Regions from separate parts of the Pseudalkalibacillus sp. R45 genome, predicted to be linked through region 4. Evidence: riboswitches for the same ligand, from Rfam matches in the RefSeq annotation. Region 4 holds a riboswitch; each other region holds the start of a gene.
The links. Region 4 has a riboswitch for S-adenosylmethionine ahead of ACTWQL_RS23830 (YezD family protein). Riboswitches for the same ligand answer to the same signal wherever they lie in the genome.

Region 1: it holds a riboswitch for S-adenosylmethionine, as region 4 does, so the genes downstream of both, ACTWQL_RS05845 (phosphoadenylyl-sulfate reductase) here and ACTWQL_RS23830 (YezD family protein) in region 4, are expected to answer to the same signal.
Region 2: it holds a riboswitch for S-adenosylmethionine, as region 4 does, so the genes downstream of both, ACTWQL_RS02665 (bifunctional homocysteine S-methyltransferase/methylenetetrahydrofolate reductase) here and ACTWQL_RS23830 (YezD family protein) in region 4, are expected to answer to the same signal.
Region 3: it holds a riboswitch for S-adenosylmethionine, as region 4 does, so the genes downstream of both, metE (5-methyltetrahydropteroyltriglutamate--homocysteine S-methyltransferase) here and ACTWQL_RS23830 (YezD family protein) in region 4, are expected to answer to the same signal.

The regions. Positions count from the first base shown of each region.
Region 1 is NZ_JBQQCL010000002.1:21,035-23,239, reverse strand. Features, by position in the region: gene ACTWQL_RS05850 (inorganic phosphate transporter) at 1-185, opposite strand, end outside; gene ACTWQL_RS05845 (phosphoadenylyl-sulfate reductase) at 202-915, opposite strand; SAM riboswitch class I at 1,329-1,434, opposite strand; gene ACTWQL_RS05840 (aspartate kinase) at 1,554-2,205, opposite strand, start outside.
Region 2 is NZ_JBQQCL010000001.1:534,589-536,793, forward strand. Features, by position in the region: SAM riboswitch class I at 636-749, shown strand; gene ACTWQL_RS02665 (bifunctional homocysteine S-methyltransferase/methylenetetrahydrofolate reductase) at 913-2,205, shown strand, end outside.
Region 3 is NZ_JBQQCL010000010.1:24,616-26,820, reverse strand. Features, by position in the region: gene ACTWQL_RS16460 (TetR/AcrR family transcriptional regulator) at 1-154, opposite strand, end outside; SAM riboswitch class I at 328-442, shown strand; cobalamin riboswitch at 499-693, shown strand; gene metE (5-methyltetrahydropteroyltriglutamate--homocysteine S-methyltransferase) at 920-2,205, shown strand, end outside.
Region 4 is NZ_JBQQCL010000030.1:20,906-23,110, forward strand. Features, by position in the region: SAM riboswitch class I at 560-663, shown strand; gene ACTWQL_RS23830 (YezD family protein) at 774-899, shown strand; gene ACTWQL_RS23835 (STAS domain-containing protein) at 1,044-1,877, shown strand; gene ACTWQL_RS23840 (TraR/DksA family transcriptional regulator) at 2,080-2,205, shown strand, end outside.

The DNA.
Region 1 (2,205 bases), on a different contig from region 4:
GTTTTTACGACCTCACCTCCACCAATGACCGCTCCTAGAAAAACACCTGTTCCACATATGGCCAATGCAATGATTTTCCTATTGATCGCACCTGACCCGTAAGAAACACCCATGGAGGCAGCAGCCCCACTTGCTCCCATATTCATGGCGAAAAAGAAGGCGACGATAAACGCGATCACTATCATCTAAGAATCCTCCTCATCAGGATAGATGAAGACCACATTCAGTCTTTTTCAAATTCGTCCATCGCCCCGCCCGTAAATCTGCTCCATCCTCCGTCGGCAAGGTGCATTTCTCACAGCCGATGCTTGGATAACCCTGGTCATGCAGGACGTTATAAGGGAGGTCATAGGTATGAATGTATCGCCAGACATCTTTCCAAGACCAGTGAATCAATGGACAAACTTTGATAGCTTGGAACTTTTCATCTTTATTGATGAATTCCGTGTTTCTTCTCGTAGGTGATTGCTCTCTTCTAAGCCCCGATATCCAGGCTTTGTGGCCAGACAATGCTTGTGTAAGTGGAACAATCTTGCGAATATGGCAGCATCGGTTCGGATCTCGTTCCCATAGGCTTTCTCCATATGCTTCAGCTTGTTCTTCCACTGTCAGTTCAGGTTTTTTCAGATCAATTTGTAATTTGGGATAACGAGCTTTCACCCTATCAATCAATTCATAGGTTTCTGTGAAGTGAAGTCCTGTATCAAGGAAAACGATTTTCGCCTCAGGATTCACCTTCGAAATCAAATCAATCAATACGATACCTTCAGCACCAAAACTGCACGCATAGATGATATCCTCTCCATACAAGTCATAAGCCCACTCTAAAACGTTTAAAGCCCCTTTGGTTTCATTATCGATCGAGATCTCCAGGTTGTTGTCAGACCATGTTTCATACGATAATAATTGTGCCAATTTCAATCCCTCCAATCTCTTCTGTGAAAAAGAAAGAGGCAACTCTAACCTGGTCAAAGGTTAAAGTTGCCTCTAGTTTGTCTAGTCAGCAGCCTTTTCGTTTCTTTAAATCTTTACTTTGTTATACTTTATTGTTGATTTTCCGGAAATTCGCTCCCTTTCCGCGGGCGATCCGCAAGCCTCCTCGCTCACTGCCACAGGATGTGGTGGCTTCGACGTTCACCACAGGACGTGGTGGTTTTTAGTCGAAGAACCTAAGTTCGCTGTGAGGTCTCGTATGACTCGCTGTTCCCGCAGGAGTGTCGCAAATTTCGCTTCAATCAAACTTAGAAGATATCAACAGTATTATTTAACAAAGCTTACATGTAAAAAAGCCTTCCAATTTGGAAGACTTTTAGGCTAATCAGTGTTTCACCTTATCTACCAAAATGGGAATCCATTTTGCTGGATTTAGCACCTTGCATCATGCAGGTTGCCGGACATCATTGGGCCAGGTCCCTCCGTCACTCTGGATAAGATTTAATTTGATTATCATTCTAACTATTCCAATAAGGAATGTCAACAATCTTTTTTAATGTTTTGATTATTTTTGCGATTGGTCTTTCCAAATCCACGTATAGCAATAGATCAAGCAGTTATTAAACTTCGACTGTTTTTCTTTCTTCGAGTTCAAATGCTTCATGCAAGCATTCCACTGCAGAAATCATTGTGGTGCTAGACACGATTGTAGAGACCTTGATCTCGGATGTGCTGACCATCTTGATTTTGATCCCATTAGAAGATAATACGTTAAACATTTTTGCAGCAACACCTGGATTGGAAATCATTCCTGAACCTACGATCGAAACTTTCGCAAGGTCACCTTCATACGTAATATGGTCATAATTCAACTCTGGTTGATATTCACTCAATACTTCCAACGCCTGATTGAGCACCTCTGAATCCAATGAAAAAGAGATATCCGTCGCTTCTTTACCATTGGTGTTCTGGATGATGATATCTACATTGATTTTTTGGTCTGAAAGGATCGTGAATAACTTTGCTAATGTATTGATATCATCCTGTAAACCATGAACGGTCACTTTTGTTACATTACTCTCAAACGCGATTCCTCGCACTGTAAGATTGCCTTCCATTGAAACTTCCTCCTCTATCATGGTGCCGGTTTCTTTTTCGATACTTGACCGGACCTCTAACTTAACGTTGTAATTTTTAGCGAATTCGACAGACCGAGGATGTAATACTCCCGCGCCAAGGTTCGCCATTTCAAGCATTTCATCATAGGAGATC
Region 2 (2,205 bases), on a different contig from region 4:
GTATTCTATCAAACGAAACGACTTAGTTTTGGATTGTTGCTTCTGATGTCCCAATCCAAAAATCGCCAATTTTCTACATCACTATTTCGCCTCGTCGTCGAAACGTTTCGATAATCTTATATAAAAAATTACCATGAAAGCCTTTTCAGTTCAAGAGTTTTTTGAAAATTTTCTAAATTATTAATTCGACAATTTTTGTAATGTCCTGTCTTTTATAGACAATATAGGGCTTTTACAGTTTTTAAAGAAATGAAAAACTAAGGGTTGAATGAAAGTCGGACCTTATTCGGAAAGCACATGGAGGATATCGAGAGTTCTTGTCTGAATACAGCCTTTATTGGGGCAGCCAAAGAACTTTTACACCTCTCTCCTGTCCCATTTCAGCACTTTTTGGGACAGGCAAAGGGATTTTTCATGCTCTCCTGTCCCATTTCAGCATGATCGAAATAAAAATCACACCTTCCCCTCAACAGCGAATCCAAGTAAACCTCATCAGTAATGAATAGGAAGCTTACGGATCGCCAGCCGAAAGGGACTGAATTTTGTAGAAATCAACAAAACTAACATACTTTCTTTAAAAAGGGTTGAACTCTACAACGATTTGTTGTACAGTTAATAAAATTTAAAAATTCTGTTTCTTATCCAGAGAGGTAGAGGGAATGGCCCGATGACACCTCAGCAACCTTCAATGTGCAAACATTGAAAAGGTGCTAATTCCATACAAGTGGATTCACTTGTAAAGATAAGAAGAACGACCGTGCATTTTAAAGTCTTCTTCTTATAAGAAGGCTTTTTTCTTTTTATAAGTGCAACTATTGGCTTCAGCCTACGCCTAAGGCTTGGCCTCGCCTAGTTTTCTTTATCTGGATCAGCAGGACTCGAAAAAAACAACAATGTCAGCGAGGGATTCAAATGGGAATTTTAGATGACTTGAAGCAAGATAAAATCTTGATTGGTGATGGCGCGATGGGGACGCTCCTCCATTCGTACGGCTCTGACTGGTGTTTTGAAGAATTGAACTTATCACATTCAGATCAAATCTTTAATATCCACCGGGCATATATCGAAGCAGGAGCAAATATCATCCAAACGAATACATACGCGGCCAATTATATTAAACTCGAACGCTATGGTCTACAGGATCAAGTAAAGGAAATCAATACAGCCGCTGTCCGGTTGGCCAAAAAAGCTGCCGGAGATCACGCATATGTGGTCGGTACAATCGGGGGAATCCGTGGTATCAAGCCCCACACGATCACCATGGATGAAATCAAGCGAACGTTCCGTGAGCAATTGTACTGTCTCCTTTCAGAGGACCTTGATGGTATTTTACTAGAAACGTTCTATGATTTAGAAGAATTGGAAACAGTCCTGTCAATCGCCCGAAAAGAGACGGCACTTCCGATCATTGCACAAGTGTCATTGGAAGAGACCGGTTATATGCAAAATCGTACAAACATTACAGAAGCGTTTACCAGGCTTGAATCACAAGGTGCAGATATCATCGGCATCAATTGCCGGCTCGGTCCTTATCACATGCTTTCAACATTGGAAGAAGTACCGCTCCCAAAGCAGGCATATTTGTCCGCCTATCCGAACGCAAGTCTTCCGTCGTATGTGGATGGAAAGCTGCACTATGAGAGTGATGCTGACTATTTTAAAGAGTGTGCCCGTTCTTTCAGAGAACAAGGGATTCGATTGTTGGGCGGATGCTGCGGTACGACGCCTGCCCATATAGAGGCGTTCTCGAATGAACTTGAATCTGTACCGCCTATAAAAGAAAAAGAGGTCAAAAAACGGCAGACACCCCAGGCTGCTGTTCAATCTGTAGACCCAGGACCTCCTCCCCTTCATGAAAAAATAAAAAAAGAACAATCGATCATTGTTGAATTGGATCCACCCAGAAAACTCGATACCACCCGCTATATGGAAGGTGCCAAAGCGCTTAAAGATGCAGGTATCGACGCGATAACTCTTGCTGATAACTCGCTGGCATCCCCGAGGATCTGCAACACTGCCGTCGGTTCCATCGTCAAGGAACAGATCGGTCTCCGTCCCCTCATCCACATCACTTGTCGGGATCGGAACTTGATCGGCCTGCAATCTCACATCATGGGACTTCACACGCTCGGAATCCGAGACGTACTTGCGGTTACCGGGGATCCAACGAAGGTAGGCGATTTTCCCGGTGCTTCTTCTGTGTAT
Region 3 (2,205 bases), on a different contig from region 4:
ATTCTTCCTTACTTTTAAAATAGTAATGGACTAGACCAGGTGTAATTTCCGCTTCTCTTGCAATATCTTTAATGGATGCATTGTTGAAACCCTTACGAGCAAACACTTTATACGCAGCATCAATCAGTCGTTGTCTTTTGTCATCCTTTTTCATCATCTCACTCCAATAATTTGGTCAACCAACCAAATTATATTCCGATTTAGATTGATTGTCAATTTACCCCGAAGCCATTCGATTGTTGTCATTTTACAGTTGATTTTTATTGATCCGGTCGTTGACAGGTCAATTATTCAATGCTAGTATGCTCTTAATCAATCAAATCGTATCTCTTATTCAGAGTGGTGGAGGGACTGGCCCGATGAAACCCGGCAACCTATCAGCATATATATGTGTTGATTGTGGTGCCAATTCCAGCAAAGCATATGCTTTGAGAAATAAGAGAGGTGTGTATGTAAACCTCTCTTATAGAGGTTTTTTTCATATACACGGAAACTGAATATTGTAGATCACTCAGGTGTTGAATACGTTTACTGAGCTTATTCAACTTAAAAGGGAAGTCCGGTGAAAATCCGGCACGGTCCCGCCACTGTAATTGGGAGCAGCCTGCCAGATGTCACTATCTTATAAAGATGGGAAGGCGCAGGTATGTGAAGATCATAAGTCAGGAGACCTGCCTGTTGTTGATTGCACTAGAACCTACGAGGAATAGGGAGGTGTTGAGCGTTTTAACGGTATCAGTCTGTCATCACAGGCTGAGTTTGATCATGCTGTCAAAACAGGAGCTGTTCCATGTGAACAGTGTCAGACCTCCAAACCAACATTTAAATCAAAAATTTGTTGGTAGTTACGGAGAGGTTCAGACACTTACATGGGAGAGCTCTTTTTTATTGTCCAAACTATGAAATGGGAGGAATGAACATGTCGAAAGCAGCAAGTTCATCAATCGGTTATCCAAGAATAGGCGAAAAACGAGAATGGAAGGAAGTACTGGAAAAGTTTTGGAAGGGTAATATATCTGAAAATGAACTATCAACTAAATTAGAGAACCTTCGAATCCATAATCTCAAAAAGCAAAAAGAGATCGGGATCGACCTGATTCCTGTCGGTGACTTAAGTCTATATGATCATGTCCTTGATACAGCTGTGATGTTCGGCTTTGTCCCCGACCGTTTTCATCATCAACAAGGGAATGTCCTTTTAGCAACCTATTTTGATATCGCCCGTGGGAATAAGGAAGCCGTTGCATCAGAAATGACCAAATGGTTCAACACCAATTACCATTATATCGTGCCTGAAATCGGACCTGACGCAAAGCCAGAGCTTACAGAAAACCGCTTACTCCCCTATTTTCTGGAGGCTAAAGATCTTGGGATTAACGGAAAGCCGGTCATCCTCGGCCCTATTACATTCTTAAAATTAGCAAAAGGGTTTGACGAAAAAAATTTCAACCAATTACTCGATAAACTTGTTCCCCTTTACATACAAGTGCTGCAAGAACTTGAGAGCGCTGGTGCTGAGTGGGTACAAATCGACGAGCCGATCCTTGCAACTACGTTAACAGCTGAAGAAATCAACACTTTCAAACACGTCTATGAAACCATTGACAACAAACTAACGAGCATAAAAATCCTGCTTCAGACCTATTATGAGGCTGTATCTCATTATGAAGAGGTCGTCTCCCTTCCCGTTTCTGGAATTGGTCTTGATTTCGTCCATGATGGAGGAGCGAATTTAGCAGCACTGAAAAAACACGGCTTTCCACGCGATAAAACCCTTGCAGCAGGCGTGATCAATGGTCGCAATATTTGGCGGAACGATCTGGATAAAACAATAGGAGTGCTCGAAACCGTCCTTTCAGAAGTCGGTAAAGAGCGTTTAATTATCCAACCTTCTTGCAGCCTTTTGCACGTTCCAGTCACGGTCACAACTGAACAGGAATTGGATCCTGCCCTGAAAAACGCCCTATCATTCGCTGATGAGAAACTTGAAGAGGTAGTTGTTTTGACAGAGGGATTGAATTATGGAAGAGATGCGATTAAAGAAAAAATAAAAGAGCAATTACGCTGTCGAGAAGAACTGCTGAAATCACCTGCCATTAATAGTCAAGACGTCCAACAAGAAATGGAGCGTTGGAAAGGTGTAGAACCCAAAAGAGGAACACACTTTTCTATACGTCAAAAAATCCATGAAGGCTTTTTCAAGCT
Region 4 (2,205 bases):
GCTTTGCCAAGTTTTCTTTATTTGGTCCTCAATAGGAAATGACCTTTCATAGAAAAATGGATTTAAGCTCCCTTTATGATCAGGTTGTAAAGGGTCTCATGTGCTCCTTGCCAAAGTGCGCACTGTAAAAACGTTTAATCCACATTTTCAACCCCTCTTTTAAATCTCCAATAATCTATTATTTCAGAAACGGAAACAATTCGAGTAGAAGGGAGTTAAGAGTAAGTACGGTAACTGATTCACACTGGCACGACCGAGGAGTCGTAAGGACGAAAGAGAGGAAGGGCTTTCGTTGTTTGAGTTATTTTTAGCAAATCATATGGGTTGTATAGTGGATACACATATGTATTGATACATCGCTATCCACCAGTTTAAGGAGCATGGATCTCGCTGATGTGAAGTTGTTTGATCTCACGGAATGACTTTTCCAGCGTTACATATTTCATAGTATGGCAAGTGATTAATTCATACTATACCAATAGGAATTTATGGCTAAATTTCAATTTATGATTGACAGTCACTTTGATCATGCTGTAAAATTCAAAAAAATAAGTTGATTCACTTATCACGAGTGGCTGAGGGACTGGCCCTGAGAAGCCCGGCAACCTGCTTTTGCAAGGTGCTAATTCCAGCAAAATGGAAATCCATTTTGAGAGATAAGGTACATACACATTTGATGTACTTTTAATTAGGTCTCTCATTCTGAGGGGCTTTTTTATTTACCTTATCCGAGTACCATCCCAAAAGAGAGGAGAATAAGCGTGGCAAATGAATTGGAATCTATAACACCAAAATTGAACGAAATGCTGAAAACCATGAAATTCGGGTCTGTCACTTTGGTCGTACAGGATGGAAAAGTCATTCAAATTGAAAAGAAAGAAAAAGTGAGAGTGAAATAACAAGGATTTTACCAATGTGCTTTCCGAAGTTAAGACTGACTGGGTTTCTTGAAATAAAATTTGTCCTCAAGGTTCGATTAATTTAAAATAGGAAGAGAAAAAGAAAATAACACCTATTAAACGAATTGCGGAGGTCATGGCATCGTGCAGAGAAATAAAGAACTACATGATTTTCTTTTCAATAAAGCACCACAACTTACAGATGATTGGTATAACTCCCTGGATAAAAGCGATCCGACAGGTGTTTATTCATCTACTGATCCTGAAGTCATTCAAAAGTTGAAACAGCAAAATTATGAGTTTCATCTGAATCTGATTGGAATTTTTATAAAAGAAGAATCAGAGTTCTTCAAGGATTTCGAGGAATGGGTGATTGCTACTGCGAGGGATAAGGAACACATTGAAACACCGACACATTTTGTCATGAGGGAATTCATACGTGTACGGAAACAATATTTGAACCTAATTAACGATTTTGTAGCAGCCTCTCCAGGTAAATATACAAATGAACAAATCGATTTGTGGAAAGATATGATCATAAAAGAATTTGATATTGCTATGGTTCGATTTACAGAGGAAAAGAATAACTATCTGAATGATCAGTTGATGGCTCAAAAAGCGATGATCAATGAGCTTAGTTCTCCTGTGATTGATTTATCTCACAATGTTGGCCTGCTCCCGATTGTCGGCGACATCGATACGCATAGGGCTAAGGCGATTCTTGAAATTACCTTGAAGCAATGTGAAGAACGGAATATTGAACGGTTGTATATTGATTTATCGGGTGTTTTCATGGTGGATACCATGGTCGCACACGAAATATTCCAATTGATCTATTCGTTACGGTTGTTAGGTGTTTCTACGACGTTATCGGGAATACGTCCTGAAATCGCACAAACAGCAGTGCAATTGGGCATCGATTTTGAGAATGTGAAAATGACCTCTAAATTGTCGATTGCATTAACGGAAGATGATTGATGTTCAATTTTATAGCAGGTTTCAATAAAAGGCGCTCACTAAGCGTCTTTTTTGATTTTGATTTCTCCGAATTCACTCCCATTCCGCGCAAATAATGATTTAAACCGACTTGGTTCTAAATTGCCACAATTAAAAGGAGGTAACTGGAAGTGTGTTTACCTTCATCTGTGAATGGGAAAGGTTCAAAAAAGGAGGAGGAATCATGGCTTTAACTGATAAACAAATAGAAGATTTCAAATCACAATTACAAGAAATGAAAGAGGAAGTTTATCAACGAAATCAAAATAGAGAAGAAAACGTTGATTCTGAACAATTGAAAGGCAATGAT